One region of the Janthinobacterium sp. CG_23.3 genome, then DNA from elsewhere that is predicted to be linked to it. Evidence: predicted binding sites of a transcription regulator. Region 1 holds the regulator's gene; the other holds the start of a gene.
What was found. Region 1 encodes sigma-54, which starts transcription at its own class of promoters, with help from an activator protein. Its sites were predicted from a motif close to TGGCANGNAANCTGCTTT; they were not measured.

Region 1 (6,013 bases):
CGATTATTTCGTCGACAATTTCAGCGTCGTGCGCATGGGCGTGGACGGCAAGCCGGCCTACATCGTCTCCGGCGTCAAGCTGACCCACCGCCCGCTCGACGACTCGTCCGACATCGAGCGGCCGTACCTGCGCAAGCTGTCGCCGACGGCGCCGCCAATGGACGCGCGCGCGCTGCGCGGGCGCATCGACCAGGACAGCAGCCGGGTCCAGCTGAACGGCAGCGTCGTGGTCGACCGGCCCGCCGGCCCGGGCGCGGCCAGCATGAACTTGAAGACCGAGGCGTTGACGGTGTTCCCCGACGCCGACCGCATGGAAACCGACCAGCCGGTGGTGCTGTTGCAGGGCGCCAGCCGCATGAGCGGGGTCGGCATGCGCGCCAACAACGCCACCGGCCAGATCGAGGTCGCGCAGCAGTTGCGCATTACCATTCCGCCGCCGCCGCGCTGACGCGGCCGCCGCCCTTTTACCCAGGAGTACGCAAATGAAGAAAATTGTGTTGTTGGCGCTGTTGTGCGCCGCCTTTGCCGGCGCCGCCCGCGCCGAAAAAGCCGATTCCACCAAGGAAACCGTGATCACCGCCGAGCAGGGCGTCGCCGACGAGGTCAAGCAAACCCGTACGCTGACCGGCAACGTCGTGCTGGTCAAGGGCACGCTGACGATGAAGGCCGGGCGCGCGCTGATCCTGGTCGACCCGCAGGGCTACCAGTTCGCCACCTTCTGGGCCGCGCCGGGCAAGCTGGCGACGTTCCGCCAGAAGCGCGACGGCGAGGGCGACCTGTGGGTCGAGGGCGAGGCCGAGCGCGTCGAATACGACGACAAGACCGAAATGGTCAAGCTGTTCTCGAAGGCCAAGCTGACCCGCCTCGAGGGCAGCAAGAAGACCGACGAGGCCGAGGGTCCGTTCATTTCCTACGACAGCCGCAAGGAGTTGTTCGCCATGGAAAACACCGCCAGCGGCGAAAGCAAGCCGGGCGGCGGCAGCGTGCGCATGGTGATCCAGCCGACCAAGAGCGCCGCCGCGGCGCAGGAGAAGAAGTGATGGAAGCGATCCACGGCGCCAGCACGCTGGTGGTGCGCGGCCTGCAAAAAAGCTACGGCAAGCGCCAGGTGGTGCACGACGTCTCGCTGCAGGTCGAGTGCGGCGAGGTGGTCGGCCTGCTGGGCCCCAACGGCGCCGGCAAGACCACCTCGTTCTACATGATCGTCGGCCTGGTGCCGTCGGACGCCGGCAGCATCGACATCAGCGGCGTCGACATCTCGCGCCTGCCGATCCACCGGCGCGCCCAGCTCGGCCTGTCCTACCTGCCGCAGGAGGCGTCGGTGTTTCGCAAGCTGACGGTGGAGGACAACATCCGCGCGGTGCTGGAAATCCAAAGCGTCGACGGGCGCGCGCTGAAAAAAGCCGAAATCGAGGCCAGGCTCGACACCCTGCTGGCCGACCTGCAAATCGAGAAGCTGCGCGAGAACCAGGCGCTGTCGCTGTCGGGCGGCGAGCGGCGCCGCGTCGAGATCGCGCGCGCGCTGGCCACCAACCCGCGCTTCGTGCTGCTCGACGAACCCTTCGCCGGGGTCGACCCGATCGCCGTCATCGAAATCCAGCGCATCGTGCGCTTCCTCAAGGAGCGCGGCATCGGCGTGCTGATCACCGACCACAACGTGCGCGAAACGCTGGGCATCTGCGACCGCGCCTACATCATCAACCAGGGCTCGGTGCTGGCCTCGGGCCGGCCCGACGACATCATCGCCAACGAATCGGTGCGGCGGGTCTACCTGGGTGAACATTTCCGCATGTAAATCCGATGAAACAATCCCTGCAACTGCGCACCTCGCAGCACCTGGCGCTGACCCCGCAACTGCAGCAGTCGATCCGGCTGCTGCAGCTATCGACGCTGGAGCTGCACCAGGAGCTTGAGCAGTTGCTGGGCGAGAACCCCCTGCTGGAACGCCTCGACGACCCGCTCGACCGCTCGCTGCGGCTGCTGGCGGACGGCGCGCTGAGCCCGACCGGCGCGCCGCCACAGGACGGCGCGGCGGCGCCGGGGCAAGATAGCGCGCCGGCGGCCGACGCCGAACCCGCGTACGACGGCGCCGAGCACGCCGCCGCCGACAACGGCGACAGCGACTGGAGCGAGATCGGCCGCGGCAAGGCGCCCGACGACGAGGATTCCCGGCCGCAGCTCGAAGCGAGCCAGCGCACGCTGCGCGAACACCTGATGGAGCAAATGCGCGTCACCGTGCAGCCGCTGCGCGACCGCGCGCTGGTCGAGTTGATCATCGACGCGCTCGACGACAACGGCTACCTCGAGGAGCCGCTCGACGAGATCCTGGCGCGCCTGCCGGCCGAGCTGGACGTCGGGGCCGACGAGATGCGCACCGCGCTGGCGCTGCTGCAAAGCTTCGACCCGGCCGGCGTCGGCGCGCGCAACGCCTCCGAATGCCTGGCGCTGCAAATCAAACGCCTGCCGCGGATCGCCATGGTGACGCGGCGCATGGCGCTGCTGATCGTCGAGCGGCACCTGACCTGGTTCGCCCAGCGCGACTTCAACAAGTTGAAAAAGGCCCTGCTGTGCGACGACGAGGACTTGCGCGAGGCGCAGACGGTGATCCGCCAGTGCAACCCGCACCCGGGCGCGGTGTTCGCCGCCGACGTCTCCGACTACGTGGTGCCGGACGTCGTCGTCAAGCGCGCGCGCAACGGCTGGCACGTCAGCCTGAACCACGAGGTCATGCCGCGCCTGCGCGTCAACGCCATGTACGCCAACCTGCTCAAGCAGGGCAAGGGCGAGGGGGCGATGGGCGCCCAGTTGCAGGAGGCCAAGTGGCTGATCAAGAATATGCGCCAGCGCTTCGACACCATCCTGCGCGTGGCCCAGGCCATTGTTGAGAGGCAGAAAAATTTCTTCTCGCACGGGGCGGTGGCGATGAGACCCCTTGTGCTCCGTGAAATAGCTGATACACTGGGTTTACACGAGAGTACTATTTCTCGGGTAACAACTCAGAAGTATATGCTGACCCCGCATGGCATGTTTGAGTTGAAATATTTCTTTGGTAGCCATGTCGCCACCGAAGCGGGGGGAGAGGCATCATCGACGGCGATACGGGCGCTTATTGTGCAATTGACAGGAGCTGAAGACCCGAAAAATCCTTTATCCGACAGTAAGATTGCGGACATGCTGGGAGAACAAGGCATGGTGATTGCGCGACGCACTGTTGCCAAATACCGGGAAGCGCTGAAGATCCCGCCAGTCAGTCTGCGAAAATCGTTGTAGTTTTACTTTGGTTCCTCTGCGCGCCAGAAGACCGGCGAAGGCACGAACCCGACATCATCTTTAGGAGTGTGTATGAATCTCACTATCAGCGGACATCATCTCGAAGTGACACCGGCCATCCGTGAATACGTACAAACCAAACTGGAGCGCGTGCAACGCCATTTCGATCAAGTCATTGATATTGCTGTCATTCTGACCGTAGACAATCTGAAAGAAAAAGATAAACGGCAAAAGGCCGAAATCAACCTGCGCATGTCCGGCAAGACCGTGTACGTGGAAAGCCTGTCGCAAGACCTGTACGCCGCCATCGACACCCTGATCGACAAACTGGACCGCCAGGTCATGAAGTACAAAACCAAAGTGCAAGAGCACGGTCACGAGGCGATCAAGCATCTGCCCGACACCTACGAAGCCGCCGCCGTCTAATCCGGCCCCCGCTTCCCACCCCGACTAAGGGCGCGTCTCGCGCCCTTTTTTGCGCCCGCGCCCGCGCCGCCGGTGCGCTAGTATACGTTCCTCTCCACCTGCCATCGACCCTGCCATGAGCGAATTCGTCCACACCTCCGTCCAGCACCGCACCGCGTGCATCGTCCTCGACCGCCCCAAGGCGCTGAACTCGCTGTCGCTGGCGATGGTGCGCCAGCTCGCCGCGGCCCTGCTGGCCTGGCGCGACGACGCCGGCGTCGACGCCGTGGTCATCAAGAGCAGCAGCGAGAAGGCCTTCTGCGCCGGCGGCGACATCCGTTTTTTCTACGACGCCGGGCGCGCCACGCCGCTGGCCGGCAGCGCCCTGCTGGAGGACTTCTTCAGCGAGGAATACGCGCTCAACCACCTGATCCACTTTTATCCGAAGCCCTACGTAGCCCTGCTCGACGGCGTGGTAATGGGCGGCGGCATGGGCGTGGCCCAGGCCGGCCCGGCCAGCCGCGTGCGGGTGGTAAGCGAGCGCACCAAGATGGCCATGCCGGAGGTGAACATCGGCCTGTTCCCCGACGTCGGCGGCAGCTATTTCCTGTCGCGCGCGCCGGACCGGCTGGGCCTCTACCTGAGCTTGACCGGGCTGACGATAGGCGCGGCCGACGCGCTGCACGCCGGCCTGGCCGACCACTTCGTGCCGCAGGCCCAGATGGCGGCACTCACGGCGCTGATCGCCGCCACCCCGGGCGCGTTGCTGCCCGCCGCGATCGCCGCCTTCGCGGCGCCGTTCAAGGCCGAGGCGGGCGCCAGCGCGCTGCGCCAGGAGGCCGCCGCGCTGGCGCGGCATTTCGGCGCCGACTCGGTGGCCGGCATCGTGGCGTCGCTGGAGGGCGACGCCTCGCCCTTCGCGCAAAAGACGCTGGCGGCGATGGCGCAGCGCTCGCCGTTGATGATGTCGGTGACGTTTGAGCTGCTGCGCCGCGGCGCCGCGCTGGGGGTGGCCGATTGCCTGCGCATGGAGCGCACCGTGGTGCGCCACAACTTCGCGCACGGCGAGGTCATCGAGGGCGTGCGCGCGCTCGTCATCGACAAGGACAACGCGCCGCGCTGGTCGCCGCCGACGCTGGCCGAGGTGACGCCGCAGATGGTGGCGGGCTTCTTCGCGCCGGTGTGGCCGGCGCACGCGCATCCGCTGCGCGAGCTGGAGTAGGCCGGCGGCTCCGCCGCTACGGTTGTTCGCGGTGGCGCAATACCACCTGTTCGGTCGGGCCGAAGTGCTGCGCCAGGCGCTCGGCCATGTACACCGAGCGGTGCTGGCCGCCGGTGCAGCCGACCGCCACCGTCAGGTAGCTGCGGTTGTCGGTCTTGAACGAGGGCAGCCATTTGGCGAGGAAGGCGCGGATGTCGCCGAGCAGCTCGGCCGCCGCCGGCTGGGCGTCGAGGAAGGCGATCACCGGCGCGTCGCGCCCGGTCAGCGGGCGCAGCGCCAGGTCGTAATACGGGTTCGGCAGCGCGCGCACGTCGAACACGAAGTCGGCGTCCAGCGGCACGCCCAGCTTGAAGGCGAACGATTCGAAAAACAGCGTCAACGGCGCGCGGTCGACGGCGACGATTTCCTTGATCCAGCCGCGCAGTTTGTTGGCGCTCAATTCCGACGTGTCGATCACATGGCCCAATTGTTCGATCGTCGACAGGCGTTCGCGCTCTTCGGATATGCATTCGATCAGGGTGCGCCGCGCCGCCGGGTTCTGGCCGGGCCGCAGTTCGTGCGACAGTGGATGGCTGCGGCGGGTTTCGGAAAAGCGCGCCACCAGCGAGTGCGTGGTGGCGGTCAGGAACATGACTTTGACGTCGTGGCCGTCCTGCTTGAGCCGGCCGACGTCGTGCGGCAGGCTGGCCAGCGAGGCGGCGCTGCGGGCGTCGACGGCGACCGCCAGCGACTCGGTGCCTTCCTGTAGCAAGGTCGATACGAGCTGGCTCAGCAGCGCTGGCGGCAAGTTGTCCACGCAATAATAACCGGCGTCTTCGAGCACGGTCAGCGCGACCGATTTGCCGGATCCGGAGATACCAGTGATGAGGACTATATGCATAGGCCTTGATCATACAATAAGATCAAACACGGCGCTGAAAGCAAGCTGCTGTACATCCGATGGCAGATGCCATGCCGCCGGCCGGCCGCGCTAGTCGCCGCTCATCGCCTGGCGCTGGCGCTCCATGAATTCCTGCAGCGTGTCGATGCCGCGCAGTTGCAAGATGGTGTTGCGCACCGCCGCCTCCAGCAGCACCGCGATGTTGCGCCCGGCCGCCACCGGAATGACGACCTTGC
Region 2 (6,013 bases), on a different contig from region 1:
GCTGGCCGCTACTTGAAAGCAATTTATCGCGCGTTCCACATCTTTTTTCTTGCACAAGTCAGCTTCTAGAAATCGTCCAGTGATCGCGCCGCTGTTGCTGGCATCACATCAAGTTGAATCAATTTCTCTATCAAGCGCGCGGCGTCGAACGGTGCCTTGACCTTGACGTCATTGTCGAAGTAACAGTAGATGTCGCGGCTGGCGCGCTTGGGCGGCTTGGCGTCGGCGATCTTGCGCGCGTCCGCCGGCTCGGCGCCTTTGCTCCAGGCGGCGATACGGGCGGCCCAGCGCTCCAAGGCCTCGTCCGTGTAGCCGCTGGCGTACAGTTCCTTGTCGCCGTGCAGGCGCAGATACATGAAGTCCGCCGTAACGTCTTCGCAGTAGGGCCACTTGCCGGCCGTGTCGGCGACCACCAGCGCCACGCGGTATTTGCGCAGCAGAGCGATGAAGGAGGCGTCTTCAAAGCTGGCGTGGCGAATTTCCATGGCGTGGCGCAGCGGGCGTTTCTGGTCGATGCTCAGCTCGCTGCGTTCGCGCATGCGCGGCTCGCAACGCCGCGCCAGTTCCAGCGCCTGTTCGCTGTCGTGCGGCAGCAGGCTGAAAAACTCTTCGACCAGTGCCGCGTCGTAGCGAAAGCTGGGCGGGAACTGCCACAGGAAGGGTCCCAGCTTGCCGCGCAGATTGAATACGCCGGAGGCGAACACGTTGGCCAGAGGGCTGTCGATGTCGCGCAGGCGCTTGACGTGCGTGATAAAACGGTTGCCCTTGTGGCTGAAGACGAAACCCGGCGGCGTCGCCGCGTACCAGGCGGCGTAGCTCTGCGGCCGCTGCAGCGCGTAGAACGAGCCGTTCAGTTCGATACTGGGCAGCGCGCGCGACGCGTATTCCAGTTCGCGCGCCTGGGCCAGCCCGGCAGGGTAGAACGCGCCGCGCCACGGCGGGTAGCGCCAGCCGGAGATGCCGATGTAGATGTTTGCCATGTCGACTCCGTTTTGAGGGTGGGAGAGCATATAACCAAGGGCAAGAGCTGGGGTGGCGCCGCTGTTTACTGTGTGGGCCGCGTTCCATTCGTGGTGCATACGGCGTTGCGTCGTTTCAAGGTGAAACAAAATATGGAACGTTACAGTAAAATAGGATGCCCGGTCAGAATTCGGCCATTTTTCCTCTTCCAATGTTAACCCGTTGATTATGCGGCCGATTTGTTCAGAAACGGCGCGCGGTACGGGCCGCGCGGCCTCCTTGGCACGGTGCTTGCAATACCATACTCAATACCTATCAACGCAACCATGCAAGCAAAGGATGAACACATGAGCCAATACTCCGCAGGCGCCGCCTTTCGCAAGGCAGTACAAGAGGAATCCCCATTGCAGGTGGTCGGCGCAATCAACGCCAACCACGCTTTGCTGGCCAAGCGCGCCGGCTTCAAGGCCATCTATTTGTCGGGCGGCGGCGTCGCCGCCGGCTCGCTCGGCCTGCCGGACCTGGGCATTTCCAGCCTGGACGACGTGCTCACCGACGTGCGCCGCATTACCGACGTGTGCGACCTGCCGCTGCTGGTCGACGCCGACACCGGCTTCGGCTCGTCGGCCTTCAACGTCGCCCGCACCGTCAAGTCGATGATCAAGTTCGGCGCCGCCGCCATGCACATCGAAGACCAGGTCGGCGCCAAGCGCTGCGGCCACCGTCCGGGCAAGGAGATCGTCAGCAAGCAGGAAATGGTCGACCGCATCAAGGCCGCCGTCGACGCCCGCACCGACGAGAACTTCGTCATCATGGCGCGCACCGACGCGCTGGCCGTCGAGGGCCTGGAAGCGGCGCTGGAGCGCGCCATCGCCTGCGTCGAAGCCGGCGCCGACATGATCTTCCCCGAGGCGATCACCGACCTGGCCATGTATTCGCAGTTCGCCAAAGCCGTCAAGGTGCCGGTGCTGGCCAATATCACCGAGTTCGGCGCGACCCCGCTGTTTACCACCGATGAGCTGAAGGGGGCCGACGTCGGCTTGGTGTTGTACCCGCTGTCGGCCTTCCGCGCGATGAACAAGGCGGCCGAGAACGTCTATACGGCGATCCGCCGCGACGGCACCCAGCAGAACGTGGTCGACACCATGCAGACGCGCATGGAACTGTACGAACGCATCGACTATCACACCTTCGAGCAAAAGCTCGACGCGCTGTTCGCCGCGCAGAAGAAGTAATCAACACGATAAACATCTGGAGAGCATCATGAGTGGACAACAAGCAGCAGCACCCTTCAAGCCAAAAAAATCCGTCGCGCTGTCGGGCGTGACCGCCGGTAACACCGCGCTGTGCTCGGTCGGCAAGACCGGCAACGATTTGCACTACCGCGGCTACGACATCCTGGACGTCGCCACCACCTGCGAGTTCGAGGAAGTCGCCTACCTGCTGGTGCACGGCAAGCTGCCCGGCGTCGCCGAACTGGCCGGCTACAAGGCCAAGCTGAAGTCGCTGCGCGGCTTGCCGCTGTCGGTCAAGGCGGCGCTGGAGGCGCTGCCCGCCGCCTCGCACCCGATGGACGTGATGCGCACCGGCGTGTCGGTTCTGGGCTGCGCGCTGCCGGAAAAGGACGACCACAACGCGCCGGGCGCGCGCGACATCGCCGACCGTCTGATGGCTTCGTTCGGCTCGATGCTGCTGTACTGGTACCACTTCAGCCACAACGGCAAGCGCATCGACGTCGAGACCGACGACGAGTCGATCGGCGGCCATTTCCTGCACCTGCTGCACGGCGTCAAACCGTCCAAATCCTGGGAAAAGGCGATGCACACCTCGCTGATCCTGTACGCCGAGCACGAGTTCAACGCCTCCACCTTCACCGGCCGCGTCATCGCCGGCACGGGTTCGGACATCCACTCGGCCATCACCGGCGCCATCGGCGCGCTGCGCGGACCGAAGCACGGCGGCGCCAACGAGGCGGCGTTTGAAATCCAGAAGCGCTACGAGAACGCCGACGAGGCCGAAGCCGACATCCGCGAGCGCGTCGCCAACAAGGAAGTGGTGATCGGCTTCGGCCACCCGGTCTACACGATCTCCGACCCGCGCAACGTGGTTATCAAGGAAGTGGCGCGCGAGCTGTCGCGGGAAGCCGGTTCGACGAAGATGTTCGACATCGCCGAGCGTCTCGAAACCGTCATGTGGGACGTCAAGAAGATGTTCCCGAACCTGGACTGGTTCTCGGCCGTGTCCTACCACATGATGGGCGTGCCGACGGCGATGTTCACGCCGCTGTTCGTGATCTCGCGCACCTCCGGCTGGGCCGCCCACATCGTCGAGCAGCGCATCGACAACAAGATCATCCGCCCGAGCGCCAACTACGTCGGCCCGGAAGAGCTGGCGTTCGTACCGATCCAGGAGCGTCCATGATGAACACCCTGCACCGCAAAGCCCTGCCCGGCACCAAGCTCGATTACTTCGACACGCGCGCCGCCGTCGACGCGATCGCGCCCGGCGCCTACGACAAGCTGCCCTACACCTCGCGCGTGCTGGCCGAAAACCTGGTGCGGCGCTGCTCGCCGGAGACGCTGAACGCGTCGCTGTCGCAGTTCATCGAACGCCGCCGCGACCTCGACTTCCCGTGGTTCCCGGCCCGCGTGGTCTGCCACGACATCCTCGGCCAGACCGCGCTGGTCGACCTGGCCGGCCTGCGCGACGCCATCGCCCTGCAGGGCGGCGACCCGGCGCTGGTCAACCCGGTGGTGCCGACCCAGCTGGTGGTGGACCACTCGCTGGCGGTGGAGTGCGGCGGCTTCGACCCGGCCGCCTTCGACAAGAACCGCGCCATCGAAGACCGGCGCAACGAGGACCGCTTCGACTTCATCAACTGGACCAAGAAGGCGTTCAAGAACGTCGACGTGATCCCGCCGGGTAACGGCATCCTGCACCAGATCAACCTGGAGCGCATGTCGCCGGTGGTGCAGGTGCAAGACGGCGTGGCCTTCCCGGACACGCTCGTTGGCACCGACTCGCACACGCCGATGGTCGACGCGCTGGGCGTGCTGGCCATCGGCGTCGGCGGCCTGGAGGCCGAAAGCGTGATGCTGGGGCGCGCCTCCTGGATGCGCCTGCCCGACATCATCGGCGTGGAGTTGAGCGGCAAACCGCAGCCGGGCATTACCGCCACCGACACCGTGCTGGCGCTGACCGAGTTCCTGCGCAAGCAAAAGGTGGTCTCGTCCTACCTTGAATTCTTCGGCGAGGGCGCCGCCCACCTGACTTTGGGCGACCGCGCCACCATTTCCAACATGGCGCCGGAGTTCGGTTCGACCGCGGCGATGTTCTATATCGACGAGCAGACCATCAAGTACCTGAAGCTGACCGGCCGCGACGACGAACTGGTTAAGCTGGTCGAGCTGTACGCCCGCGAAACGGGCTTGTGGGCCGACACGCTGAAGGGCGCCGAGTACGAGCGCGTGCTGGCGTTCGACCTGTCCTCGGTGGTGCGCAATATCGCCGGCCCGTCGAACCCGCACAGCCGCGTGCCGACCTCCGAGCTGGCCGCGCGCGGCATCAGCGGCGTGGTCGAGAACGAGCCGGGCAAGATGCCCGACGGCGCCGTCATCATCGCCGCCATCACCAGTTGCACCAACACCAACAACCCGCGCAACATGATCGCCGCCGGCCTGATCGCCCGCAACGCCAACCGCCGCGGCCTGAGCCGCAAGCCTTGGGTGAAAAGCTCGCTGGCGCCCGGCTCGAAAACCGTGGAATTGTATCTGCGGGAAGCGAACCTGCTGCCGGAGCTGGAGCGGCTCGGCTTCGGCGTGGTCGGCTTCGCCTGCACCTCGTGCAACGGCATGTCCGGCGCGCTCGACCCGCTGATCCAGAAGGAGGTGGTGGAGCGCGACCTGTACGCCACCGCCGTCCTGTCCGGCAACCGCAACTTCGACGGCCGCATCCATCCCTACGCCAAGCAAGCCTTCCTGGCGTCGCCGCCGCTGGTGGTGGCCTACGCCATCGCCGGCACGATCCGCTTCGACATCGAGAAGGACGTGCTGGGCATCGACGCCGACGGCCACGCGGTGACCTTGAAGGACATCTGGCCGAGCGACGAGGAAATCGACGCCATCGTCGCCGCCAGCGTCAAGCCGGAGCAGTTCCGCAAGGTCTACATTCCGATGTTCGCCAAGCAGGCCGACGACGGCGAGGCGGTTAGCCCGCTGTACGACTGGCGCGCGCAGACCACCTACATCCGCCGTCCGCCGTACTGGGAGGGCGCGCTGGCCGGCGCCCGTCCGCTCAAGGGTATGCGTCCGCTGGCGTTGTTGGGCGACAACATCACCACCGACCACCTGTCGCCGTCGAACGCCATCATGCTCGACAGCGCCGCCGGCGAGTACCTGGCGAAAATGGGCCTGCCGGAGGAGGACTTCAATTCCTACGCGACGCACCGCGGCGACCACCTGACGGCCCAGCGCGCCACCTTCGCCAATCCGACGCTGAAGAACGAAATGGTGCTGGAGGGCGGCAAGGTGAAAGCCGGTTCGCTGGCGCGCATCGAGCCGGAAGGCACCGTCACGCGCATGTGGGAAGCCATTGAAACCTACATGGAGCGCAAGCAGCCGCTGATCGTCATCGCCGGCGCCGACTACGGCCAGGGTTCCTCGCGCGACTGGGCCGCCAAGGGCGTGCGCCTGGCCGGCGTGGAAGCCATCGCGGCCGAAGGCTTCGAGCGCATCCACCGCACCAACCTGGTCGGCATGGGCGTGCTGCCGCTGGAGTTCCTGCCCGGCGTCAACCGCAACACCCTGCGCATCGACGGCAGCGAGACCTTCGACGTGGTCGGCGAACGCACGCCGCGTTCCACGCTGACGCTGGTCATCAACCGCAAGGGCGGCGAACGGGTGGAGGTGCCGGTGATCTGCCGCCTCGACACCGCCGAGGAGGTGTCGATCTACGAGGCCGGCGGCGTGCTGCAACGCTTCGCCCAGGACTTCCTCGACTCCACCAAGGCGGCCTAAGATGAGCTACCAAGCGCAAATCAAAATCCCCGCCACCT

Region 2: a site for sigma-54 is predicted at 1,241-1,258, ahead of prpB (methylisocitrate lyase). Genes of this name have one in related genera too.

Annotation. Positions count from the first base shown of each region.
Region 1 is NZ_JBJXIB010000089.1:9,514-15,526, forward strand. Features, by position in the region: gene lptC (LPS export ABC transporter periplasmic protein LptC) at 1-448, shown strand, start outside; gene lptA (lipopolysaccharide transport periplasmic protein LptA) at 483-1,040, shown strand; gene lptB (LPS export ABC transporter ATP-binding protein) at 1,040-1,795, shown strand; gene ACFDR9_RS19065 (RNA polymerase factor sigma-54) at 1,801-3,270, shown strand; gene hpf (ribosome hibernation-promoting factor, HPF/YfiA family) at 3,343-3,696, shown strand; gene ACFDR9_RS19075 (enoyl-CoA hydratase/isomerase family protein) at 3,812-4,897, shown strand; gene rapZ (RNase adapter RapZ) at 4,914-5,777, opposite strand; gene hprK (HPr(Ser) kinase/phosphatase) at 5,868-6,013, opposite strand, start outside.
Region 2 is NZ_JBJXIB010000021.1:24,297-30,309, forward strand. Features, by position in the region: gene ACFDR9_RS07820 (DUF72 domain-containing protein) at 66-980, opposite strand; gene prpB (methylisocitrate lyase) at 1,308-2,195, shown strand; gene prpC (2-methylcitrate synthase) at 2,224-3,381, shown strand; gene acnD (Fe/S-dependent 2-methylisocitrate dehydratase AcnD) at 3,381-5,975, shown strand; gene prpF (2-methylaconitate cis-trans isomerase PrpF) at 5,977-6,013, shown strand, end outside.